2 regions of the Roseburia sp. AF25-13LB genome follow, and region 1 is predicted to be linked to the other one. Evidence: predicted binding sites of a transcription regulator. Region 1 holds the regulator's gene; the other holds the start of a gene.
What was found. Region 1 encodes HrcA, which represses chaperone genes, less so after heat shock. Its sites were predicted from a motif close to TGTTAGCACTCNNNNNNNNNGAGTGCTAACA; they were not measured.
Positions count from the first base shown of each region.

Region 2: a site for HrcA is predicted at 4,435-4,465, ahead of groES (co-chaperone GroES). Genes of this name have one in related genera too.

Region 1 covers NZ_QUFO01000001.1:564,974-572,628, forward strand. Annotated here, with positions in the region: gene dnaK (molecular chaperone DnaK) at 1-565, opposite strand, end outside; gene grpE (nucleotide exchange factor GrpE) at 584-1,237, opposite strand; gene hrcA (heat-inducible transcriptional repressor HrcA) at 1,258-2,301, opposite strand; gene hemW (radical SAM family heme chaperone HemW) at 2,508-3,695, opposite strand; gene lepA (translation elongation factor 4) at 3,713-5,524, opposite strand; gene DWY37_RS02795 (GDSL-type esterase/lipase family protein) at 5,529-6,416, opposite strand; gene DWY37_RS02800 (MBOAT family O-acyltransferase) at 6,429-7,655, opposite strand, start outside.
Region 2 covers NZ_QUFO01000005.1:212,176-219,830, reverse strand. Annotated here, with positions in the region: gene DWY37_RS09450 (zinc ribbon domain-containing protein) at 1-1,229, opposite strand, end outside; gene DWY37_RS09445 (DegV family protein) at 1,361-2,224, opposite strand; gene groL (chaperonin GroEL) at 2,415-4,037, opposite strand; gene groES (co-chaperone GroES) at 4,105-4,389, opposite strand; gene DWY37_RS09430 (Cof-type HAD-IIB family hydrolase) at 4,622-5,410, opposite strand; gene DWY37_RS09425 (glutamate synthase subunit beta) at 5,577-7,070, opposite strand; gene gltB (glutamate synthase large subunit) at 7,085-7,655, opposite strand, start outside.

The DNA of each region.
Region 1 (7,655 bases):
CTTCGATGACTCCGTCACCGATTTCGATGATAGATACATCAAATGTACCACCACCTAAGTCGTATACCATAATTTTCTGTTCTTTTTCGTTGTCCAGTCCATAAGCAAGTGCTGCTGCTGTCGGCTCGTTGATGATACGTTTTACATCAAGTCCTGCAATCTTACCTGCATCCTTGGTTGCCTGACGCTGTGCATCATTGAAGTATGCCGGTACAGTAATAACTGCTTCTGATACTTTTTCTCCTAAATATCCTTCTGCATCAGCTTTTAATTTCTGTAAAATCATTGCAGAAATCTGCTGTGGAGAATACTGTTTGTCATCAATGCTTACTTTGTAATCGGTTCCCATATGTCTCTTAATGGAAGAGATTGTTTTCTCTGCGTTGGTTACTGCCTGACGTTTTGCTGGTTCACCAATCAGACGCTCACCTGTTTTTGTAAATGCTACGATAGATGGTGTTGTTCTTGCACCTTCCTGGTTTGCTATAACGGTAGGTTTTCCACCTTCCATAACTGCCACACAACTGTTTGTTGTTCCTAAATCAATACCAATAATTTTACTCATGTTCTTATCCTCCTATGCTTAATTCGCTACTTTTACCATGCTATGTCTGATTACATTTTCTTTGTACTTGTAACCTTTCTGTAACTCCTCGGCTACTACATTCTCACCGAGTTCTTCATCTTCCACATGCATTACTGCATTATGGAGATTCGGGTCAAACTCCTGACCGGCTGCTTCAATCGGTGTTACACCAACTTCTGTCAGCACTGTCATCATCTGCTTATAAATCTTATCCATACCTTCTACGAAGCCATTGTTTTTGTCTTCTTCCGGTACAGCTGCAAGCCCTCTTTCAAAATTGTCGATAACTGGAAGGATTTTCTCTAAGATTGCACTGGCTCCCATGTCATACATCTGGCTCTTTTCCTTTTCCGTTCTCTTACGGAAGTTTTCAAATTCTGCCATCTGACGTTTCAGCCGGTCGGTTAAATCTTCAATCTGTTCGTCCTTCTTATCTTTCTTGTCTTTCTTTTTAAAGATACCTTTCTTTTTCTCCTCATCTTCTTTCTCTATTTCTTCCGGTTCAGATTCGGTATCTTCCGTTTTTTCTTCTGCCTCAACTTCTTTTTCTTCTGAGGCGGTATTCTGTGCTTCTTCCTGCTTTTTTGCATCCTCTGCTTCTAAGTCTTCTAATACTTCCTCAAGCACTTCTTCTTTCTTTTCTTCTGCCACTTCCTTGCCACCTTTCTATGCTATTCTTTCTTCGGCTTATCAAATATGCCTTCTAGTTGTGATTTCAAATTTTTCAGATTATCCATGACGTTCTCATAATCCATACGCTTCGGTCCGATAATTCCTATCGTTCCCTTCACGCCTTTACCAAGTTCATAGGTAGCTGTTACCACACTGCAGTCCTTCATGGTCTGAATTGGAGATTCATCTCCTATATAAACCTGTATGCCGTTCTCCTCATTGCTGAGGTTATCCGTCACCAGACTTACTAACTGTTTCTTCTCTTCTAACGCATCTAAAAGCTCTCCTGCTTTCTGCGAATCCGATAACTCCGGATATTTTAAGATATTCGTTGCACCGCTGGTATATATCTCCAAATCCTCGTCTTCGCTGATTGCTTCTGCTACTGCATCCAATACATCACTGATGACTTTGGAATGGATACCGGCTTTCTCTTTCAACACTGCTATGGTGCCCAGATTAATCTGATCTAATGACAATCCATTTAAATGTGTATTCAAAAGCATGTTAAGTTTTAACATATGCTCATTATCTATCGGCTCTTCTATCGGAATCATCTTATTTTTCACAAGATTGCCTTCCAATACGACAACTGCCAGAATATGTTCATCATCCACATTGGATAACTGGATGAACTTCAGGCTGTTGTGGTGATACTGCGGTGCTGTTATCATGGTGGTGTAATTCGTGTTGTTCGCCAACAACTTTGCCACCTGCTGCAATACCTGTTCCATCTTCTCCGTATGTTCAATTACGAACTCTTTCATATCGGATACTTCTTTGTCCTTCTCTGCAATCAGATTATCTACATAGAAGCGATATCCCTTATCGGATGGAATTCTTCCTGCCGATGTATGTGGCTGCAAAATATATCCCATCTCTTCCAAGTCCGACATCTCATTCCGGATTGTTGCGGAACTCAAGTTCAAATCCGTATACTTGGAAATGGTTCTTGAACCAACCGGCTCACCCGTTTCCAGATAGTTGCGAATGATTGCATTTAAGATTTTTGTTTTTCTTTCATCTAATTCGTTCTCGTTCATTCACGTTCTCCTGAAAATGAAACTTTTATAGGTATTTGGAAAAGCTTTTTGTACTGCTTTTTCTTTGTTGTTAGCACTCAACTTGAAAGAGTGCTAATTTCTATGTACTTAAGATAGCACCATTCGTTTTTTTTGTCAACAGCATTTTATAATTTTATAATTTCTTTAGATTTGTTCTGATTCAATGCGGTTCAACACCGCACTACTTAATCCAGTAAAAACTGGGCGAGTACATAGTTACTGATGTCCATACCGTGGTCGCTGAGCTTTATTACACCGGCTTTTTTCTCGATTAAGTCCTCTTCCTGAAGCTGGTTTAAGACTTCGCCATATACTGCTTCTATTTCCACGCCGAAAGTCTCTTTGAATTCTGTTCTTGTAACTCCCTTTAACATACGCAGGCCTAAAAACATGAATTCTTCCATCTGGGCATGGCGGCTGATTGCATCTGCACTCTCATGGAGATTCAATGCCGGTACTCCATCTATTTCCTTCGCCGAAATATTACCGCATGCTTTGATATACGCTTCAATCTCTCTTATATTACTGTAGCGTACTTCTCCAATCAAGGAAGCTGCCCCAAGTCCTACCCCAAGATACGGTACCCGCTTCCAGTATCCGATATTATGCCTTGCCTCTTTCCCCTGCTTTGCATAATTGGATACTTCATAATGCTCATAACCTGCCTCTGCAAGAATCTCCTGAGTCTTTTTATAAATTTCATACTCTGTCTCTTCAGATGGCAGATGCTCTGTCGGCTTTCCGGCTTCCCGGAGCACTGCCTCGAATTTGTATTTTTCATAAAATGGTGTTCCCTTTTCGATAATCAGGGAATAGGCTGAAATATGTTCCGGTTTTAATGCTATGACACGCTTTAAGCTGGTGACAAATTTCTCCGTACTCTGATAAGGCAGGGCACTCATCAAATCAACGTTGATATTTTCAAATCCACATCTTCTGGCACATTCATAATTCTCCAAGAACTGCCGGTAAGTATGGATTCTTCCTAATATCTTTAATTCATCATCAAAGGCAGACTGTAACCCTATGCTGAGACGGTTAATGCCTGCTTCTTTATAGGTAAGAAGTTTTTCCTCATTTAAAGTTCCGGGATTACATTCTATGGTAATCTCTGCATCTGCTTCCACCTCAAAGCTTACCTGAATCTGTTTTAAAAGAAGTGCGATATATTCCGGTGCTAAAAGAGACGGTGTTCCGCCCCCTATATATATAGTAGAAAGAGCCGGACGTCCCATTGTCTGTCCGTAATATCTGATTTCATGCAAAAGAGCACCCACGTAGCGGTTTTGTAACCGCTCGTCCGCAGGTGCTGATAAGAAATCACAATATTCACATTTTCTTACACAAAAAGGAATATGCACATAAAGTTCCATCTATGTTCTCCTGTCATCTATTTCTCATCTAACTTCAGTACACTCATAAATGCTTCCTGTGGAATCTCTACATTTCCCACCTGACGCATACGTTTCTTACCTTCCTTCTGTTTCTCTAACAGTTTACGCTTACGGCTGATGTCACCGCCGTAACATTTTGCCAGCACATCTTTTCGCATTGCTTTTACTGTCTCACGGGCAATTACCTTGCTTCCAACGGCTGCCTGAATCGGGATCTCAAATAAATGTCTCGGAATCTCTTCCTTTAACTTCTCACACATCTTTCTTCCACGCTCATAGGCGGTATCCTTAAATACAATAAAGGAAAGAGCATCCACTTCTTCTTTATTAATAAGAATATCCAGCTTCACAAGCTCTGACTGCTCATAACCCTTCATCTCATAATCAAAGGACGCATATCCTTTGGAACGGGATTTCAATGCATCAAAGAAATCATAAATAATTTCATTTAACGGAAGGTCATATTTAATAACTGCACGGGTCTGCTCAATATATTCCATACTCTTATAGATACCACGGCGTTCCTGGCACAAATCCATAATGGCACCTACATATTCGGATGTCACCATAATTTCTGCTGCAACCATCGGCTCTTCCATATATTCGATTTCGGATGGATCCGGAAGATTGGATGGGTTTGTCAATTCTATCATGGTACCATCCGTCTTATGTACCCGATATACAACGCCTGGTGCTGTCGTTACTAAATCAAGATTAAATTCTCTCTCTAACCGCTCCTGAATTACCTCTAAATGAAGCAGTCCTAAGAAACCACAGCGGAAACCAAAGCCCAATGCAATGGAAGTCTCCGGTTCAAACTGTAAGGCGGCATCATTTAACTGTAATTTTTCCAAAGCGTCACGAAGATCCGGATATTTGGCTCCATCTGTTGGATATAATCCACAGTATACCATCGGATTAACTTTCTTATATCCCGGCAATGGTGCATCACAAGGACGCTTTGCTTCTGTTATGGTATCACCCACACGGGTTTCTTTCACATTCTTAAGGCTGGCAGTAATATAACCTACCATTCCGGCTTCTAACTCATCACATGGAATGAACTGTCCGGCTCCGAAATATCCTACTTCTACTACATCTGCTTCTGCTCCGGTTGCCATCATGCGGATGGTTGTCCCCGGTTTTACGGAACCTTCCCGGATTCTGCAGAATACAATAACACCTTTATAAGCATCATACACAGAATCAAAAATCAACGCCTGAAGAGGCGCTTTGGCGTCCCCTTTTGGTGCCGGTAATTTATGCACAATCTGCTCTAATACTTCTTCCACATTCAACCCTGTTTTGGCAGAAATCCGTGGTGCATCCTGTGCCTCAATTCCAATCACATCTTCAATTTCTTCTACTACTTCTTCCGGTCTTGCACTCGGCAGATCAATTTTATTAATGACTGGAATCACTTCCAGATCATGGTCTAATGCCAGATATACATTGGCAAGGGTCTGTGCCTCAATCCCCTGTGCCGCATCTACTACCAGCACAGCACCGTCACAGGCAGCAAGACTTCTTGATACTTCATAGGTAAAGTCCACATGTCCCGGTGTATCAATCAAATTAAAAATATATTCTTCTCCATCTTTGGCATGATATATAATACGGACTGCCTGGGACTTAATGGTAATTCCACGTTCCCGCTCCAAATCCATATTATCTAAAACCTGCGCCTGCATTTCGCGGCTGGTCAGAAGCCCTGTCATTTCGATAATACGGTCTGCAAGGGTTGATTTACCGTGGTCAATATGGGCAATGATACAAAAATTACGAATCTTACTCTGGTCGATTGACATATATTTACTCCTTCTTTATTCCATGTTTCAAAAGGAAATCCGTCCACAGGGAATAATATTTTCCCAGCAGGTGAATCTCATCATAAGTATATTCCGGATTCAGATTTCCTGTTTCGTCAGTCACTACTTCATTTACATCAATATAAAATATATCGTGATTATTTGCAAGCATTGCAATTCTGTCATTCCGTTCTTTGATTGCCGGATTGTTAAAAATCGGGTCGGTCTCTGACTTTTCCTGTTTTACATACATAATGCCCTGTAAGAAAATCAGTGCATCCGGCTGTAATTCCCGGATATGATTGACAGCTTCTTCATATGCTTTCATAAAGCTGTCTACTGTACCGGTTCCCATTTCGTTGATTCCAATCATCAGATAGACTTTACCAAACTGATGCTCGCTTAATGCTTCTTCAACGGTAATCTTCGCGCCGTTTTCCTCGACAATCGGCGTATCAAACATATCATAGACCGTAAGTCCGATACTGGCATAATAAGTTGCATTATCCCAGCCGCCATAGTCTCTTAAGCCAACGGTTCTGGAATCTCCGATAAATACTGCATCATCAAAATAATCCTGGGTTACATCGGTAAAAGTATAAGTCTTATCCACTTCTGCCTCCGTATCTGCAACTGCTTCTGTTGCTTCTTCCGTTGCCAGCCCCTCTTTGTCAGCATATACGCTTTCCAAATCCTCCTCCGGTTCTGCCTTATCCCATGGCAGAATGCCCTCTTTGGATGCCTGCATCATGCCAGCCACCGCCGGAACCTTCGGCCAGTCCTTATTATATTCTTTATATGCGCCCTTTGTTCCGGCTAATGCAACACCGCTTACCAGCAGCATACTGATTACCGTAACAATAAGAAGCGGACATTTCTTCCATTTCTTCATGACAGCCTCCCATTAAAAACTAAAATACATAAACGGATTGTTCAGTCCATTTGCAATCTGATAAATACAAATCCATAATACAACAAACAAAATTGCTTTCATCCACCACTTCTTCCAGCATTTTTTTAATATCTTATCCATAAAAGGAAGTGATACCACAAATGCCAATAGGAAAAACACTCCATAGGTTCTGCCGTATTTCAGATAATCGCCTGCATTGACTGCGATTCCGGTTCCAAAGAACGGGAACAGTCTTGCAAAATATACTTTCAAATCAGATAACTTCGTAATTGCAAACACGACCCAGGTCAGAGGGATTACAAACCAGATGTAAAGGTGTGCCAGCCATCCATGTTTCTCTAAAAAATTTCTGATTACAAATCGTTCCAACGCAATAAATACAAATAAAATCAAGCCCCATAATGGAAAATTAATGGTAGAACCATGCCACATTCCGGTTACAACCCAGACAATCAGCAGATTGAAAAATGTCCACGCATTTCCCTTCCGGTTGCCTCCCAAGGGAATATATAAATAATCACGGAACCATCTTCCCAGTGTAATGTGCCACCGGCGGTAAAACTCAGACACTGTCCTGGAACGATACGGATGGTCAAAGTTCTTCGGCAAATCAAATCCAAGCATCTCTCCGATTCCGATTGCCATCAGGGAATATCCCTGGAAATCAAAGAATAACTGTGCAGAATAACCGAATGCTCCCATCCACGCTAACGGTGTGGAAATACTCTCAAAGCCAATGCCCTGAATATCACGCCAGAGAATTGCCAGATGATTTGCAATAATTACTTTATATCCCAATCCTATGATAAAAAGAGTCAGACCATGTTCGATTTTCTCCAGACGGATTGGATGTTTCTTTAACTGCCCTGCCATATTGGCAAACTGGGCAATCGGTCCGGATATCAGCTTTGGGAACAAAAGGATATAAGTTCCATACTCCAGATAATCCCTCAACGCTGCTGTTTTCTTCTTATAGACATCCAGCACATAGGAAAGCATGGTAAAAGTATAAAAGCTGATTCCAAGCGGAAGCGACAATCTTGTATATTTAAATATACACAATAATCCGATATTATAGCAAAGCAAAATCACAAGCATGGTATTTCTGCTGCTCTTCCTACTTATATGATCCATCAGTAATACCAGAATGTAGTTCAGACTCATGGAAAACAATAAAAGAAGTGCATCCTTCCAGTTTCCCATGGCATAGAATACCAG
Region 2 (7,655 bases), on a different contig from region 1:
TAAGAATCTACTCCGGATACAGTATATTCTTTTGATGTCTGTGTGAATTTGTAACCATTTGCCAATGCATTCTCTTCTGATTCATCAACTGTTAAAGTTACGGTATCTCCGACATCAAGACTGTCATAATCTTCAAAATTGAACCACAGATAACGTAAGTAATCATCATCTGAATTATTGGTCCAGTCTGGATATACATAAGGTGGTGTTCCTGAGAAGGTTACCTCGATATCTTCAAACGGATCAACTTCTTTTACTTCTTCCAGTCCTTCTACTGTAAATTCCTGTTCTTTGGAAAGAATTTTAACTCCTGCTTTTTTCTCATAATCTTCATTCCATGAAGCAGTAACGGTTACCACATCACCATTTGACAGGTCTGAATCCGGTTTCACATCAAAAGTAATACTGTCAATCAAATCCCAATTACTACTTCCCATCAAATCTGTGAGGTCACTCCAGTCAAGGTCATCAAGAGATTTTACATTTTTAAGTTTCTTTCCCTGTGCCTTGATAACAGCTTCACTGAATCCGGTCTCGTCAAAATCAACATATGCTGTTCCCGCTGTTTCATATCCGTTATACTCTACAGAAATATAATCGTTGATATTTACTTTCTTTTTCTGATTCTTCACTACCACAAGTGCAACAATTGCAACTACTACAACTGCAATGACTGCAATAAGCAATGCCCATAACTGTTTCGTCATCTTAAATGGTTTCTTAGGCGGGCGTGCCTGCTGTGGCTGTCCCTGGAACTGTCCCTGCTGCGGCTGCGGCTGTCCCTGGAACTGTCCCTGCTGTGGTCTTCCCTGGAACTGTCCCTGGAACTGTCCCTGCTGTGGTCTTCCCTGGAACTGTCCCTGCTGCGGCTGACTCTGGAACTGTCCCTGCTGCGGCTGTCCCTGGAACTGTCCCTGCTGCGGCTGTCCCTGGAACTGTCCCTGCTGCGGCTGACTCTGGAACTGTCCCTGCTGCGGCTGACTCTGGAACTGTCCTTGCTGCGGCTGTTCCTGTACCGGTGTTTTCTGTTCTGCCGGCTGTTCCTGTACCGGTGCTTCCTGTTCTGCCGGCTGCTCCTGTACCGGTGTTTCCTGCTCTGCCGGCTGTTCCTGTACCGGTGCTTCCTGCTCTGCCGGCTGTTCCATCTCCCCTTTTAATTTCTGGCCACAATTTGGGCAAAAATCTGCATCATCACCCACTTGTGTGCCACAATTACCACAAAATGCCATTTTCATTTTCCTCCTTCGTTTTACCATGATATGTTACTTGCTTTTATACATTAACAAGTTAAACTATTTCAATTCTACACAATATTTTGTGGTTGGTCAATCAATTTTACCAAGAATTTACACTTTAAATCCTATAATTTTCTTGCACAGGCAAGTGCTAATGCTCCCGGTCCGATATGGCAGGATACATTTAAAGAAAGCGGATCCATCATAATGTCTGTAATCCCAAATTCTGCTTCCACTTCTTTGCGGAATTCCATCGCTGCACTTATATCTCCAGTGTATGCAATACAAAGCTGCATCTCATCCTGACACTCCTTAAAGCGGGATGCATAGTCATCTTTTACTGCTTTTATCATAATGCTTTTTGCCTGCTTTACCGTTCTGGCTTTTGCAAAAGCATCCAGCTTTTCACCCTGAATCTGTAATACCGGTTTTAATTTCAACAATGTTCCCAGTGCTGCTGCTGCCGGTGTAATTCTTCCACCTTTTTTCAGATAGTAAAGGGTATCTACCATGATATAAATGCTGGACTGGAATTTTGCATCCTCTAAAATATCTTTAATCTCTTTTCCGCTCTTGCCACTCTCTGCCAGCCTGATTGCATCAAATACGGACTGTTTCTGTGTTACAGAAATTCTCTGATTGTTTACTACAAAAACCCTGCCCTCATACTCTTCATCTGAAGATAATGCTGTTGCTGTCTCACAGGAACTGCTCAATCCACTGGATAAAGGAATGTATACTATTTCATCATATTCTTTTAAAAGCTCATCCCAACGGTCTGTAAGGTCTCCTACTGCCGGCATGGATGTTGAAATCTCTGCTCCATCTGTCAGATGCTCATAAAATGTATCCTGTGTCAGATTGATATCCTCAAACAGTGTTTCACCATTTATAAAAAAAGGCATTGGTAATACGCTAATCCCTAACTGCTGCGCTTCTGCCTGACGAATTCCACTGGAACTGTCTGTAAGAATAACTACCTTTCCCATTTTTCTTCCTCCTTGCTGTTCAGACTTCATGTTACACAATGAAATAATTGTAACATATTTTGCAAATCAAAACAACTGCCCCCAAAAAACTAACATCAGGAAAAAAACTGCATAGTAAAACTCCTGACTGCATTATCCGCAGCCAGGAGCTCTCTATCCTTACTTTTCAGTAATATATTTTATTTTCTTATTACATCATTCCCATACCTGGGTTTCCTGCCGGCATTGCAGGAGCATCTTCTTTGATATTTGCTACAACAGATTCCGTTGTAAGTAATGTAGATGCTACAGATGTTGCATTCTGCAAAGCACTTCTTGTAACCTTAACCGGGTCAAGGATACCAGCTTCTACCATATCTACATATTCTTCTGTTGCTGCATTAAATCCGATACCAGGAGCGGACTCTTTTACTTTATTAATAATAACTGCACCTTCAAGACCTGCATTTGCGGAAATGTAATACAATGGAGCCTCCAATGCTTTTAAGATAACCTTTGCACCGGTCTTCTCATCACCTTCCAATGTCTCAGCAAGCTTTGCAACCTCTTTGGATGCATGGATGTATGCAGAACCGCCACCTGCGATGATTCCTTCTTCGACTGCTGCTCTTGTTGCATTCAAAGCATCTTCCATACGAAGTTTTGCTTCTTTCATTTCTGTCTCTGTTGCAGCACCAACACGGATAACTGCTACGCCGCCTGCCAGTTTTGCAAGTCTTTCCTGTAATTTTTCTTTATCAAATTCAGATGTTGTCTCTTCAAGCTGTGCACGAATCTGGCCGATTCTTGCCTGGATTTCTTCTTTATTTCCTTCACCATCAACGATAACGGTGTTCTCTTTCTTAACCTTAACAGATTTTGCACGGCCAAGCTGTGCCATAGTAGCATCTTTTAATTCCAGACCAACTTCTTCTGAAATTACCTGACCACCGGTAAGGATAGCGATATCTTTTAACATTTCTTTTCTTCTGTCGCCATATCCTGGAGCTTTTACTGCTACAACGTTAAATGTTCCACGCAGTTTATTTACAATCAATGTAGTTAAAGCTTCACCCTCGATATCTTCAGCAATGATAAGAAGTCTGGAACCGGACTGAACAATCTGTTCTAACAGTGGAAGGATTTCCTGAATGTTGCTGATTTTCTTATCGGTAATTAAGATGTACGGCTCATCTAAAACTGCTTCCATCTTATCCATATCTGTGCACATATATGCGGAAATGTATCCACGGTCAAACTGCATACCTTCTACCAGGTCAAGCTCTGTCTGCATGGTCTTGCTCTCTTCAATGGTAATAACACCATCATTGGAAACTTTTTCCATTGCATCTGCTACCATGTTGCCAACGCTTTCATCACCTGCGGAAATAGATGCAACTTTTGCAATCTGGTCTTTTCCGGTTACTTTAGAAGACATTGCTGCGATTGTTTCAACTGCTTTTTCAGTTGCTTTCTTCATACCACGTCTTAAAACGATTGGGTTTGCACCAGCCTCTAAGTTCTTCATTCCTTCCTGAATCATTGCCTGTGCAAGAACGGTTGCTGTTGTAGTACCATCACCAGCAACGTCATTGGTCTTGGTTGCTACTTCTTTTACAAGCTGTGCGCCCATATTTTCGAATGCATCTTCCAATTCGATTTCTTTTGCAATGGTAACACCATCATTTGTGATTAATGGAGCGCCATATGATTTATCCAGTACAACGTTTCTTCCTTTGGGTCCGATTGTTACTCTGACTGTATTTGCCAGTTTATCAACTCCAGCCTCTAATGCTGTTCTGGCTTCTGTTCCATATTTGATTTCCTTTGCCATAATTTCTTACCTCTTTCTTCTATTTTCCTATTTTATTATTTGTTTTATTTACCAATTATCAATTCGATTATTCTACTACTGCAAGAATATCATTCTGCTTTACGATGATATATTCTTCGCCATCCAGTTTTACTTCTGTTCCGGCATATTTAGAATAAATAACCTTCTGTCCTTCTTTTACCTGCATGGTAACTTCTTTGCCATCTACCACTCCGCCAGGACCAACTGCGATTACTTCTGCTTCCTGTGGTTTCTCCTGTGCAGCACTTGCTAAGATAATTCCGGATTTGGTTTTTTCCTCTGCTTTTAACTGTTTTAATACAACTCTGTCTGATAATGGTACTAATTTCATGATTCATTGCCTCCTTGATTCGGTCTCTTTGTTTTCTTTCTTTTTTATTAGCACTCATTCAAACCGAGTGCTAACTGATAGTCATATAATAGTTTCTGCGTCTCTTTTTCGCAAGCCTGACCATTTTTTATTTTTCTCTTGTTTCCTTATATTTACTCTTAATATCTCGTTTTTTCTCTCGTTTTCTCACTTTCTGTAATTTGTAACGATTTAATACTTTTTTTAGATTTGTTTATGAAATCAGTCCAAAATGCTCCAATCCCTTATAAATGCCGTCTTCGTGCAATGGTGCTGTGATATAATCCGCTGCTTCTTTTGCTGCTTTGGTACCATTTCCCATGGCAATTCCATGCTGCACATGCTTTAACATTTCCACATCATTGATACTGTCTCCAAATGCATAGGTATCTTCTTTCTCAATACCAAGAAGCTCACAGGTTTTTTCGATGCCGGACGCTTTGGAAAATCCTTTTGGAACAAACTCTGCACATGCCGCATCATGCACCAGCGGTGTGAAATTCTCTTCCAGATGGGAAAGTACCTTAAGATAAGTATCATCCGGTGTGGAGCAGGAAAACTTACTGATTTCCATAATTGCTTCATTTCCCGTTACCGGCAGCAAATCCTCTCCCAATGTCTCTTTTAGTTTCAAGCCATAAGGGTCTTCTTCAAATTCTTCCAGATCCATATACAAATTCCGGCTTCCCTCATATACCGTAGGAATTCCATACTCTTTTAATATATGTATGGTATCCTCTATCAATTCCTGTTCTAATTTTTTATAAAAAAGTGTTTTTCCATCCATCTCTATCCAGGTACCGCAGCCTGCCACAATTCCGTCGAATCCCAGTGTCAGCAATCTTTCATCCTGAATAAATGCTCTGGTTCTTCCGCTGCAGAGAAATGCCAGATGTCCATTTTCCCGCAGCTTCCGGATTGCTTCCTTTGTGCTCTCCGGTATCACAAAATGCTCGTCCCACAATGTTCCATCAATATCAAAAAATACTGCTTTCCTGCTCATTCTCTTTATGTCCTTTCGCTGTTTTCTTCTCGCTCTTTTTGTCACAAGGGTTATTTTATGCCCCAAAAGCAGAATGTGTCAACCACGAAAAAGCCGCCTGCCACAGCTCACCCTCCGGTGCACCATAGTCAGACGACTTTCTTCTATCATTATATTGTAATTTTCATTACTGTACGGAAAGATAAGAATATCCCATCAGACTTTCGTCTACTTCACGGGCTGCTTCTCTTCCTTCACGGATTGCCCATACAACCAGGGACTGTCCACGATGCATATCTCCTGCTGTAAAGACATTTTCCACATTGGTCTTGTAATGACCGGCTTCTGTTGCCACATTGGTTCTGGCATTTAAGTCTACGCCGAATGCTTTGGCAATGTAATCTTCTGTTCCAAGGAAGCCTGCTGCAATCAGAACCAGATCACAATCTAACTTGCTTTCGGAGCCCGGTACTTCCACCATCTGCATCCGTCCGGTCTTTTCATCCTTTTTGCCCTCTAATTTTACGGTTTTTAATCCGCAGAGCTTACCGTTCTTGTCTTTTAAGAACTCTTTTACGGTTGTCTGGTAAATACGAGGGTCGGAACCGAACATGGCAATTGCTTCTTCCTGACCGTAGTCTGTCTTGCAGACTCTTGGCCACTCCGGCCATGGGTTGTTCTCTGCACGCTCATCCGGTGCTTTTGGCATCATTTCAAGCTGGATGACACTGGCTGCGCCGTGACGGATAGAAGTTCCGACACAGTCATTTCCGGTATCTCCACCACCGATGATAACTACTTTCTTTCCCTTGGCAGAAATATATTTGTTATCTTTAAGCTCGGAATCTAAAAGGCTCTTGGTAGTTGCCTTTAAGAAATCTACTGCAAAGTAAATGCCTTCTGCATCTCTGCCCGGAGCTTTGATGTCTCTTGGATTCTTTGCTCCACAGGCTAAGATGACACGGTCATATTCTTTTAAGAGTTTTGCCGGCTTGATGTCTTTTCCAACATTGGTATTGGTAATAAACTCGACACCCTCTTCTTTCATTATATTAATCTTACGGTCAATAACCCATTTTTCCAGCTTCATATTCGGGATTCCATACATCAAAAGTCCACCGACACGGTCATCTCTTTCAAATACGGTAACGGAATGTCCTCTTTTATTCAACTGGTCTGCTGCTGCAAGTCCGGCAGGACCGGAACCGATGATTGCAACCTTCTTTCCGGTACGGACTCTTGGAGGTTTTGCTGCAGCATATCCTTTTTCATAGGCATTTTCAATGATTCCATGCTCATTTGCCTTACAGGTTACCGGGTCTTCCCAGTGTCCACAGGTACAGGCTGCTTCACAAAGTGCCGGACATACTCTTGAGGTAAATTCCGGGAAGTTGTTGGTCTTGGTCAGACGGTTATATGCCTGCTCCCAGTTGTTGGTATACAAAAGGTCATTCCACTCCGGTACCAGATTATGCAGCGGACATCCGCTGGTCATTCCCATGATATTCATACCAGCCTGGCAGAACGGCACGCCGCAGTTCATACAACGTGCTGCCTGTACTCTTTGTTTCTCTTTTGAGAGAGGGGTATGGAACTCGTTAAAGTTCTTGATACGCTCCTTTGGTGCAACCGCTGCTGCATTCTCTCTGTCATATTCCATAAATCCTGTTGGTTTTCCCATTTTGCGTCCCCTCCTTAATTTCTTGTATTCGCATAAAATGCTTCAATCTGTGCCTGTTCGGAAGACAATCCTTTTTCTTCCATCTGAACAATTGCCATTAACATACGGTTATAATCGTATGGAATTACTTTCTTGAACTTCGGCAGATACTCACTGAAGTTATCTAAGATTTCTTTTCCCTTTTCAGAATTGGTCAAAGCTACGTGTTCTTTAATCATATCTTTTAATTCCATAACATCATATTTGTTTCCGACTTCTTCTGAGAATACCATTTCCTTATTGATTCTGGTATAAAGGTCGTTGTCCTCATCTAATACATAAGCGATACCACCACTCATTCCGGCTGCAAAGTTTTTACCAGTCTTACCAAGGATAACCACACGGCCACCGGTCATGTATTCACATCCATGGTCACCGACACCTTCTACTACTGCAGAAGCTCCGGAATTTCGTACGCAGAAACGTTCTCCTGCCACACCACTGATAAATGCTTTACCACTGGTTGCACCGTAAAGTGCTACGTTACCGATGATAATATTTTCATCCTTCTTATATTTCACACCTGCCGGAGCGTAGACAACCAGT